3 regions of the Sporosarcina sp. P17b genome follow, and region 2 is predicted to be linked to each of the others. Evidence: riboswitches for the same ligand, from Rfam matches in the RefSeq annotation. Region 2 holds a riboswitch; each other region holds the start of a gene.
The links. A riboswitch is a leader RNA that binds a small molecule or an ion and turns the genes downstream of it on or off. The one in region 2 is predicted to bind cobalamin.
Positions count from the first base shown of each region.

Region 1 (3,289 bases), on a different contig from region 2:
GAATCCAAGTGATGTAGCTACACCAAAAACAGTAGCGAATATCGCGAATACGTCAATAACCGTCCCTAGTTTTCCGTCCACACGGTCACCAAAGATTGGACGAAGTGTTGCGGAGATTAAGCCGGGTTGCCCTTTACGGAACTGGAAGTACGCTAATGCTAAAGCCGTCATACCGTAAACGGACCACGCATGGAATCCCCAGTGGAAAAATGTTTCGCGCATTGCTTCTTTATAAGCGGCTTTCGTTTCAGGAGCTGTTGTAGCAGGGTCTACTGCATAATGCGATAGTGGTTCTGCTGCCCCATAGAATACAAGACCGATCCCCATACCTGCTGAAAATAACATAGCAAGCCATGAAAATAATGAAAATTGTGGTCTATCCGTATCTTTCCCCAATCGGATTCTACCGATCGGACTGAATATTAAATATACTGAAACGAAGAACAACATGGAAACAGTCAGTAAATAGTACCAACCAAATGAATTTGAAATAAAGTTCTTTATAGTAGATGTGATTTCTTCGAAGTGCACGGGCGCAATCACGCCGTAACCGACTGCCAATACGACAGCCACTAACGTAATATAGAATGATATCGATACTTTTTTCATATATCCTCCTTGTATTTTATCTTATTTCCCACGTATGAGTTGAATAATTGCGTCGTCTTTGTAAAATTACAGACATACACTTAACACTACCCACATTCGTAGCGTGTAAACGTTAAAATTTTTATATGTCCTTTACGGTCTCATTACTACAATGATTCATAGGAAAAACATTTTTTTCACGCACTGATGTGGAATTCGGCTATAAACTGGATTATTTTTGCGGAACTTCGTGTCGGATGCATTATGACAGTGTACAACACTTAGTGAAGAATTTCCACGTATAGCAGTGTTCAGTGTTCTTGTAACGTAAGAAAGTACGGCCGTGTTATACTAAAGAAACAAAAGATATGAGGAGGAGACTACCATGCAATATTCACAACCTAAAATGCTTCAGCTTGTAAAACATAGTCCCGAGTTGAACAGACGTTTGAAAGAGATCATGAAAGAGCATGAACTTGAAAAAAGCTTTGCTTTGAAAGCACTCTACCACGCAGAAGTGAAAGACGGCGGAGTGTATCAGCGGGATTATCAGGAACTGTAAGCATGCACTCGATTGTATAGCACGCGATGAAATAAATAATATTCACAAAAAAACCGATGAAAGAATTTTTCATCGGTCTTTTATACTATTCTTTTGAAATAACAAAAAGTAGCAAGCAAGCTTGTGATATACTATTGTAAAATTGAATAGAATATTTTGGTTCTTTACATTACTGTAAAGATGAAAAAGGAAACAGGTGAAATTCCTGTACGGTCCGGCCACTGTAAATGGGAAGTATCTTCAGAATACCACTGGTGAAAAACTGGGAAGGTTGAAGATGTGATGATCCATAAGTCAGGAGACTTGCCAAAATAACATGCGTTACGCCTCCCAGGAAGAGGTATGCATATTGTATTGGATGTAATAAGTTAGTAGCTGAAGTCCGTCTATACATAGTGCCCTTGTCTCTTTCTGGAGGCAAGGGCTTTTTTGTGTTCAATTTACCAAACTAGGACGAGGGGGAATTGATTTGTTTAAGCGTTATGTATCCATCATGGCAAGTGTTTTACTAGCAGTAACGATGCTGTTACCTGGAAGTAGTTCAGTTGCTTTAGCTAATACGGAGGTTCAGCAGACTAACACGAGCATGCAAGCTGCTACTTATACGATAGATATAGAAGTAGAAGGCTTAGCGGGTGTGATTTTAAAGGAACCGATTCAAATTACAGAGGGACAAAATGCATTAGATGCGCTGAAGAAAGCATTGGATAGTAAAAGCATAGACTACTCAATCACAGAAAGTGAATGGGGAGCTTATGTATCTTCTATTAATAATGAAGAAGCAGGAAAATTAGGCGGTTGGGATGGTTGGAATTATACAGTAAACGGACAAGCTCCTTCTGTTGGAGCCGCTTCTTATGTGTTAAAGAATACTGACGTTGTAAAGTTCTTCTATGGTCGTTGGGCTGCTATCTCTACGACTACGCAAGTCATAGAACATAGTGAAAGTCCTACAATTACAGTAAATCTAATTGGAGATACCTTTACACCAGCAGCGCTAGAACCGAAAAATTGGACTATAGGACAGTCTAATTTGACAATTTCTAAAGTTACTCAAGATACGGATCAGCAAGTAACAATTCAATTAAACGGCAAAGTGGGACGTGAAAATTTCTCGCTAGTTGCATCGGAAGCAACCGTTGTTGGGAAAGCTGCAGACGCACTGCAAATTACGGTAGTTTCGAGTCAGGCACGCGTACCTGAAGCGATTAAGAAAGTTACAGATTATATACTGAGTAAATCTGTTTCGAGCGAATGGACAGCAGTTGGTTTAGCAAAAGCTGGAGTAGTTGTACCGGAAAGCTATGAAGAAATATTCGAACAAAATGTTCAACAACAAATTGTTGCGAACTTGGAACGACTAAAAATAACAGATGCAGAACGTTTGACGATAGCGGCAGCAGCGATAGGGAGAAACCCCCAAAATATTAATGGTATCGATTTACTCGATAAAATTTATAACAGTATAGATATACGAAACGTGGATACAATGATTCGCCAAGGAACGAATGGTTTGATTTTTGCGTTGGTCGCGCTCGATACGAAAAATTATGAAGTTCCTAAAGATGCAAAATGGAATCGTGAAAAGATAGTTAAGGCCCTATTAAGTTATCAAAGGACAGACGGTGCATGGAGTTTGTCCACAAGCAATACAGGCACTGCGAGTTATGATATGACGGCAATGGCTCTCATTGGATTAGCTCCTTACAATGAGCAACCCGCTGTTAAAAAAGCTGTCGAGAAAGCAGTAACTTTTCTATCTGAAAGTCAAGGTCCTACTGGTGGATATAATGAAACGTTCGTTGGTGGCATTTCTAGTGAAGCCACTTCGCAAGTCATTATTGGATTAACAGCAAATAACATCGATCCACAAGGTGAACAATTTACAAAGAACGGTATTAACTTGATAGATCACTTGTTAAGCTTCCAAACCGATAACGGAGGTTTCAAGCATACTATGACAGGTTCAACAGACGGAATGGCTACAGAGCAAGCGATTCAAGGCCTCGTCGCATTTGATCTATTTACAAAAGGTGAAGGCCGTCTGTACGATTTCTCGGAGCAATCAACAAAACTTGAAGTTTCAAGTCATACTATTCTTCAAGGAATTATGAATAACAGCCTTTTAAATGTACAGAA
Region 1 covers NZ_PDYP01000006.1:66,856-70,144, forward strand. Annotated here, with positions in the region: gene CSV76_RS09085 (glycine betaine uptake BCCT transporter) at 1-609, opposite strand, end outside; gene CSV76_RS17540 (hypothetical protein) at 974-1,150, shown strand; cobalamin riboswitch at 1,291-1,475, shown strand; gene CSV76_RS09095 (DUF4430 domain-containing protein) at 1,620-3,289, shown strand, end outside.
Region 1: it holds a riboswitch for cobalamin, as region 2 does, so the genes downstream of both, CSV76_RS09095 (DUF4430 domain-containing protein) here and metE (5-methyltetrahydropteroyltriglutamate--homocysteine S-methyltransferase) in region 2, are expected to answer to the same signal.

Region 2 (3,289 bases):
AGTCGGCGCGTCTTCTTTGCCATTATATCCAACAAACTTGGACTCATCTTGCAATAGAACCGTGTTACCGCTTTCAAGCGTCACTTGAAGTTTACCTTCTACAATTTTATAAGCCGTTACCTCTGCATGAGAACCCTCAGCTAAAGGTGCTGCTTGGTCTAATAATTTTTTCGCAAAATCAATAACCTTTTGTCCACGAATCGGATTGTATTGAACGCCAGCTTCAGCACCCGCATCATCACTAATTACATCCGATCCGTAAAGTGCATCGTATAGACTTCCCCACCTAGCATTCGCTGCATTTAATGCATACCGGGCGTTATCAATTGGAACTACCAATTGTGAGCCTGCTTGGTTTGCGACTTCATTGTCAACGTTAGCTGTTGTCACTTTAAAGTCTTCAGGAACTGGCTCTAAATAGCCAATCTCTTGTAAAAACTCTTTATATTTAGCGAAATCAATTTCGCCTTTATTATTTTGGTGCCATTCGCTAATAGTCTTTTGCAATTCATCACGTTTTTCTAATAGCGCTTTGTTTTCAGGAGCAAGTTCATGAATGAGCGAATCAAAGTTTGCCCAAAATTGATCTTTTTGGATTTCTAAGCCCGGTAGAACATCTTCGTTTACGAAGTTATACAGTTCTGTTGCGACTTGCAGTTTACCTACTTTTTCATAATTTATCATGGAAAAAAGCCACCCCTTAATATTTTTTGCGCTACTCTGTTGTATAACATGTAGCGATGAACACTATTTATCATCGATTATTCAGCAATACCCCATAGCCTGCTAATTACAAAACAGCACATAAAAGATGATTATTTTCTTCATTTGAAGACGTGTTAGTACATATCATACCTAAAGTCTAGTTAACTTTCAACTGAATTGTGAAAATTTTCACATCTCGATTAAGTAGATGTGATTGTAATCATCTACAACAGTTATATAACAGTTTATGTAGAGAAGTCTTCACTCCTCTCGCACCTATCTTTCTACTTTAATAATTGTTCTATAGGTAGTAATCATTAAATATAGATAGCAAGTTGACACCTGTTTTTCCATATGATAGCTTTAGAGACAATCATCTGAATTGAATAGTTTGAAAAATAGGTGAAATGAAAAATTTTTCATTTCCTAATAGGGAATCCTTTCTTGGAGCGGTCCCGCCACTGTGAAGACGCCCAGCGTCCAGCCAGATACCTGCCTATTTTTCACAACGCTTAATCCTACGGTGAATAGGGAAGTGTTAGACACACGCAGTCTATAAATACGTGCTTTTTTATGCATGTGTTTTATACATACGCGACCTTCTAACATTTCCCCGAGAAATGTTTTTTTATTACAAAAATTTCAAGGGGGAATAATCAATGGTTAAAAGTAGTATCGCAGGCTATCCTGTTATAGGTGAAAATCGTGAATGGAAACGTGCACTCGAGGCATTTTGGTCGAACAAGATCTCACAAGACGAGCTTCTTCAAACAACGAAAGAAATTCGATTGGCCAACTTAAAAAAGCAGCAAGAGGCAGGCGTGGACTTAATTGCCGTGGGTGATTTCACATTGTATGATCGCGTACTAGATACATCTGCAATGTTCGGCATCATACCTTCACGCTATAACTGGAAAGGCGGACAAGTTTCCACTTCCACATACTTCTCAATGGCTCGCGGCAATGACGAGGCAGTTGCCTCTGAAATGACCAAGTGGTTCAATACGAACTATCACTATATCGTACCCGAATACGAGGGTCAGCGTTTTGAGTTGACGGAGAACAAGCCACTTGCTGCCTATCGTGAAGCAAAGAACGAACTAGGCATTGAAGGGAAACCCGTTCTTTTAGGGCCTTATACATTATTAAAATTATCTAAAGGATACGCAGAAAAAGACGTACCATCCATCATCTTGCAATTGATTCCACTTTATCAAAAAGTTTTACAGGAACTACAGGATGAAGGTGTGCAGTGGGTCCAAATCGATGAGCCTATTCTATCTACCTCCATTTGCTCAGATGAAATGAAAGCTGTCACTGAAATATATTCACAGTTGACGAAAAATCTCGATGGACTGAATATTCTTTTGCAGACTTACTTTGATTCAGTAGAACATTATGTAGAGACTATCGCATTGCCAGTTGCAGGAATTGGACTTGATTTCGTCCACGGAGGCGAGAAAAACTTAAAGAACTTGGCGCAATACGGTTTCCCTAAAAACAAAGTGCTTGCAGCCGGAATTGTAGACGGACGCAACGTATGGCGATCAGATTTGGAGGAAAAACTAGTATTATCTGAAACAATCCAGAAGCACGTTTCAGCTGACAACTTGTGGATTCAACCATCTTGCAGTCTGCTTCACTCACCTGTTACGACTCGTTCTGAACAGAAGCTTGATGCAACGATCTTGAATGCTTTAGCATTTGCTGATGAGAAAATTGAAGAAATCAAAACGATTCAAACGTCTTTACTACATGGAAGGGAAAAAGTCGCTACGGAATTCAAAAAAAGCGAAGAAGCATTGAACGCATTTAATGCGCTCCCTGCTCGTAACAATAAAGAAGTGCGTGAAGCAACGTCCGGAAGTTTACTTTCCGAAAGTAAACGAAGTTCACTATTTGCGGAACGTAAAGTGAAGCAGCAGGAAAAATTCCAATTGCCACTACTTCCTACTACTACAATAGGTAGTTTCCCACAAACTCCGGAAGTACGCGCTACACGTAATAAATGGAGAAAAGATGAAATTACAGATCAGCAGTACAAAGACTTCGTACATGCCGAAATTAAAGAATGGATTGATATTCAAGAAGACTTAGGGCTAGATGTATTAGTTCATGGTGAGTTCGAACGGACGGACATGGTTGAATACTTCGGAGAAAAGCTAGACGGCTTTGTCTTCACTGAAAAAGCTTGGGTTCAGTCCTACGGTTCACGTTGTGTGAAGCCACCAATCATCTTCGGAGACGTTGCATTCATTAAACCGATGACAGTCGAAGAATCCGTTTATGCAAAATCACTCACAGATCACGAAGTAAAAGGAATGCTTACAGGTCCTGTAACCATTTTAAATTGGTCATTCGTTCGTGATGATTTGTCAAGAGAAGAAGTGACAAACCAAATTGCACTTGCTTTACGCAAGGAAGTCGAAGCGCTTGAAGCGGCAGGTATTCATATGATTCAAGTAGATGAGCCAGCACTTCGTGAAGGTCTTCCATTGAAAAAAGCTGAATGGAAACACTATTTAGATTGGGCAGTCAATGCATTCCGCGTGTCTACTGCATCCGTAAAAGATACGACGCAAAT
Region 2 covers NZ_PDYP01000002.1:323,397-326,685, forward strand. Annotated here, with positions in the region: gene CSV76_RS03535 (malate synthase G) at 1-684, opposite strand, end outside; cobalamin riboswitch at 1,089-1,219, shown strand; gene metE (5-methyltetrahydropteroyltriglutamate--homocysteine S-methyltransferase) at 1,365-3,289, shown strand, end outside.

Region 3 (3,289 bases), on a different contig from region 2:
CAATGTCTTTTCCGTAATGAAGAGTATAGCGCACTCTCACTACATCTCCATCTAAGAAATAGGCATCCGAGAAGCCGTAGTTCGGATAATCATTATTGACGCTGAACATCCAGCCGGAACCATTCGCGAAATCGAATTCACTTAGACTATCCGGTGAATACGCATCGCGATTTGAAGTAGTGGAAACCTCCTCTACTATTTCCCATAAATCGTCGGGAATCGCTACATGATTTAGCATGCCAGGCTTACTGACGTCCCGTAAATAAAAACTGCTGTCGAGATTTCCCGTTTTGCCGTAATCATAGCCATGTTCTCGCATGAATTGGTCGAGGATATACGACCCTTTTTCCCCTTGATGAATATCCATTTTCGTCGGTTTGATCAAATACGGAACACCGAGAACGGAAGCTTCTAGACTAATCGTCACTTGTCCGATAATGCCATCTTCCGCCGGTGCAACGGACGTGATCATGAATGTCTCGGTCACGGTCCGCTCTTCGTCGTCCCACACTTTGATGGTGACGGTGTTTTGTCCAGTTTGCAACGTCAGTTTATAACTCGTTTTTGCACTGTCATCCCAAGTGAATGGCACGTTTTCACCATTCACTTGCACAAGGACGTTTTTCCCTCTGATCCGTTCACCAGAAGCAGTCACTGGCCAAATGTTGATCGTTTTAATATCACCTTTGACTTTGCTGCCGGACTTGAGATCGGTTACGAGCTTCGGTGCATCGGGATCGACTTGTGGTTTTTCATTGACGTTCGGGTCGTTGTAGGAAATTTTATACTGTCGTTCAATTTGTTCGTCTTGATAGTTTCCTGATAATTTGACAACGTTCGTTCCATTGTTCAGCTGCACAACATAATTCATACCGTCTGCCGATTCGACCTTTTGATCGTTCACTGTGATGCTGAGTGATACGTCTGCTTCATTCGCAGTAGCTTTTGCGTAAAATGAAAACTCCGCGCTGTTAGCTTGTTGGTCTTGTAAGTCGGTGTTCAACTTGATCGAGATTTTTTCTTTCTCGTAGATCACAATATAGTTTTGCTCCGCTATTTTTCCGTTTACTTGCGCGGTAAGCTTGAGCGTATTTTTTCCTTCGGTTAGCGTGGCTTTATAGGCACTGCCAGTCAGTGGTTTAAGTTCTTTATTATTCATGAAGACCTTGAGCTTGGCATCTTGTTCACCTAGCGTAGCTGTTGCTGTGAATGAAATGGCGTCTTCGGTCACCGTTTGGTCTTTTAGTTCGGTTGTGATTACGATATCTTGACTGTTTAAGGTCACGCGATACGACTGGCTGACGCGCAATAGTTTGTTGTCTGTTTGTTTATAGATCACTTGGAATTGAATATCGTTCGTGCCTTCTGTTAATAAAAGAACCCCTTTATAGTCACTCAATTTCTTACCGTTTACCGTAACTTTCATTTCCTGGGCAATGAGTGTTTCATCCAAGTGATTTACCGTGACGCTGTACAATGGATCGGTAACGGTTTCATTATTGGTGATACTTGTTGTAAAATAGCGATTTTGCTGATCCGCGATGTCGACGATCTCGATATCTGGATGGTTGTTCGGTTTTGTTTTACCGGAAGCAGGTGTCGTGTTGCCACCAGCAGGGACTTTGTCATTTGGAGCCGGTTTCGTGTCCTGTGTAGTAGTCTCAGGATTAGCGAGTGGCTTATTCTGCGATTCCAGCTCGGTATTTTTTGGTTCTCGCGGCTGTTCTTCCGGCTTCTGTTGCGATTTGTCCGGAGTTGTCGGTTGTTGCGAGCTTGACAAGTTTTCTTGATCGGTCTTACTATCTGTCGTTTGATCGGATTCCGCATCAGGTAGTCCACCACTACCGCTAGCTAACTTCAGCGTAGAAGCTTCTACTTTTTCATTGAAATCAAACGGAGCGGATTCTTCAGTCGATGTGGCTGCATAGGCAATCGTGCTAAATAATAGTAAGAATATGAGACTGTAATAGATTATGTTTTGATATTTCATGAAGGTGTTTTTCGTTTTTCTCATTCAATCCATCCCTTCTTTTCTAGTAAAGGCATGCTATATGCAGTGGCTAAATCATTAAAAAAGTCCCCACCTCCTGATAGAGATGGGGACCATGTATGTTCAATAATTAGACAGCGCAAATTGAATGATACACAATTCACCCTTTACCGGAAGGCGTCATGCTTACATACTTTGGCAAGTCTCCTGACTTAGGGATATATTTTCCCATTACAGTGGCCGGACCGCTCAGGATTTTCACCTGATTCCTATTTACTCTTCGTTTACTTGACGAAGAACCAAAATATTCTATATAACTGCTACTAAGCATATAGTTTTTGCAGGGTAAAATCAATAGACGGTGTAAGTACATTGCGCGATTTTGTCATCGCATGAGACTGTGTTTTCTATTTTAGTTACAGCATTTTATTTAGCAAAGTGGTTCCTATAGCAAGCGATCGGTGTTCAATAACCGCATTCGTTAATTCAACTCTCATGCCAACAATTCCAAACGCTTTTAAAGTATTCCGATAAAACTCCATTTCCTTGAAATCTATCTTCAAGAACAACATGAACATTTTGAAATTCATCTTTAAGATTTTCGTCTGAATTCGGAAAAGATCCCAAGTAAGAATATTTATACACTGGTTCATCTGGACAAATTTCATAAGCACGCTTTAACATGGAAACCCCTTTTTCTTCCCAATGCTCAAATTCTCCAAAATAATATGGGAATAATGAAATCATATAACCAAAACACCATAAAAAATCCTCATTTGTCCCCAAATTAACCAATCCAAAATCTGTAACCTGACGTAGTATAGTCTCTAATTCATCAAAATCTACATCCTGAATCTCTACTGGTCCCTCTTCTGTTAGAACATACCAACAAAAAAAGCCAAGACGAATAACAGTCTTTAAATCATCAGGATTTTGGTTCCAGTTTTTTATCAAGAGTGATTTTGCTTCATTCCACTCCCCTTTATTTTCTAGTGTATCAACTTCAGCCCAACGCCAATCAATCATTGCCAGTACACCTCACATCCTAAATGCTGATTATACGTTTCAAAGCATTTATCTCGCTCTCTGCTTAGATCGAGTTCTTCTTTAATTAAACCGCCCGTTAACAGCGTAATTTTTACTAAGCAACTGTCCCCGAATGTTGAATATTACCTTTACTTAAGTTGGTTCCAAAACATTGAAAACACGCCTTCATTCATCTCAAAATAAACATCTGCAATTCCATAATAGATATATCCATCTCTTAAAAGAGTAAGTTTAACCGTTGAACCATCATGT
Region 3 covers NZ_PDYP01000023.1:18,076-21,364, forward strand. Annotated here, with positions in the region: gene CSV76_RS15985 (DUF4430 domain-containing protein) at 1-1,990, opposite strand, end outside; cobalamin riboswitch at 2,171-2,309, opposite strand; gene CSV76_RS15990 (hypothetical protein) at 2,477-3,016, opposite strand; gene CSV76_RS15995 (hypothetical protein) at 3,166-3,289, opposite strand, start outside.
Region 3: it holds a riboswitch for cobalamin, as region 2 does, so the genes downstream of both, CSV76_RS15985 (DUF4430 domain-containing protein) here and metE (5-methyltetrahydropteroyltriglutamate--homocysteine S-methyltransferase) in region 2, are expected to answer to the same signal.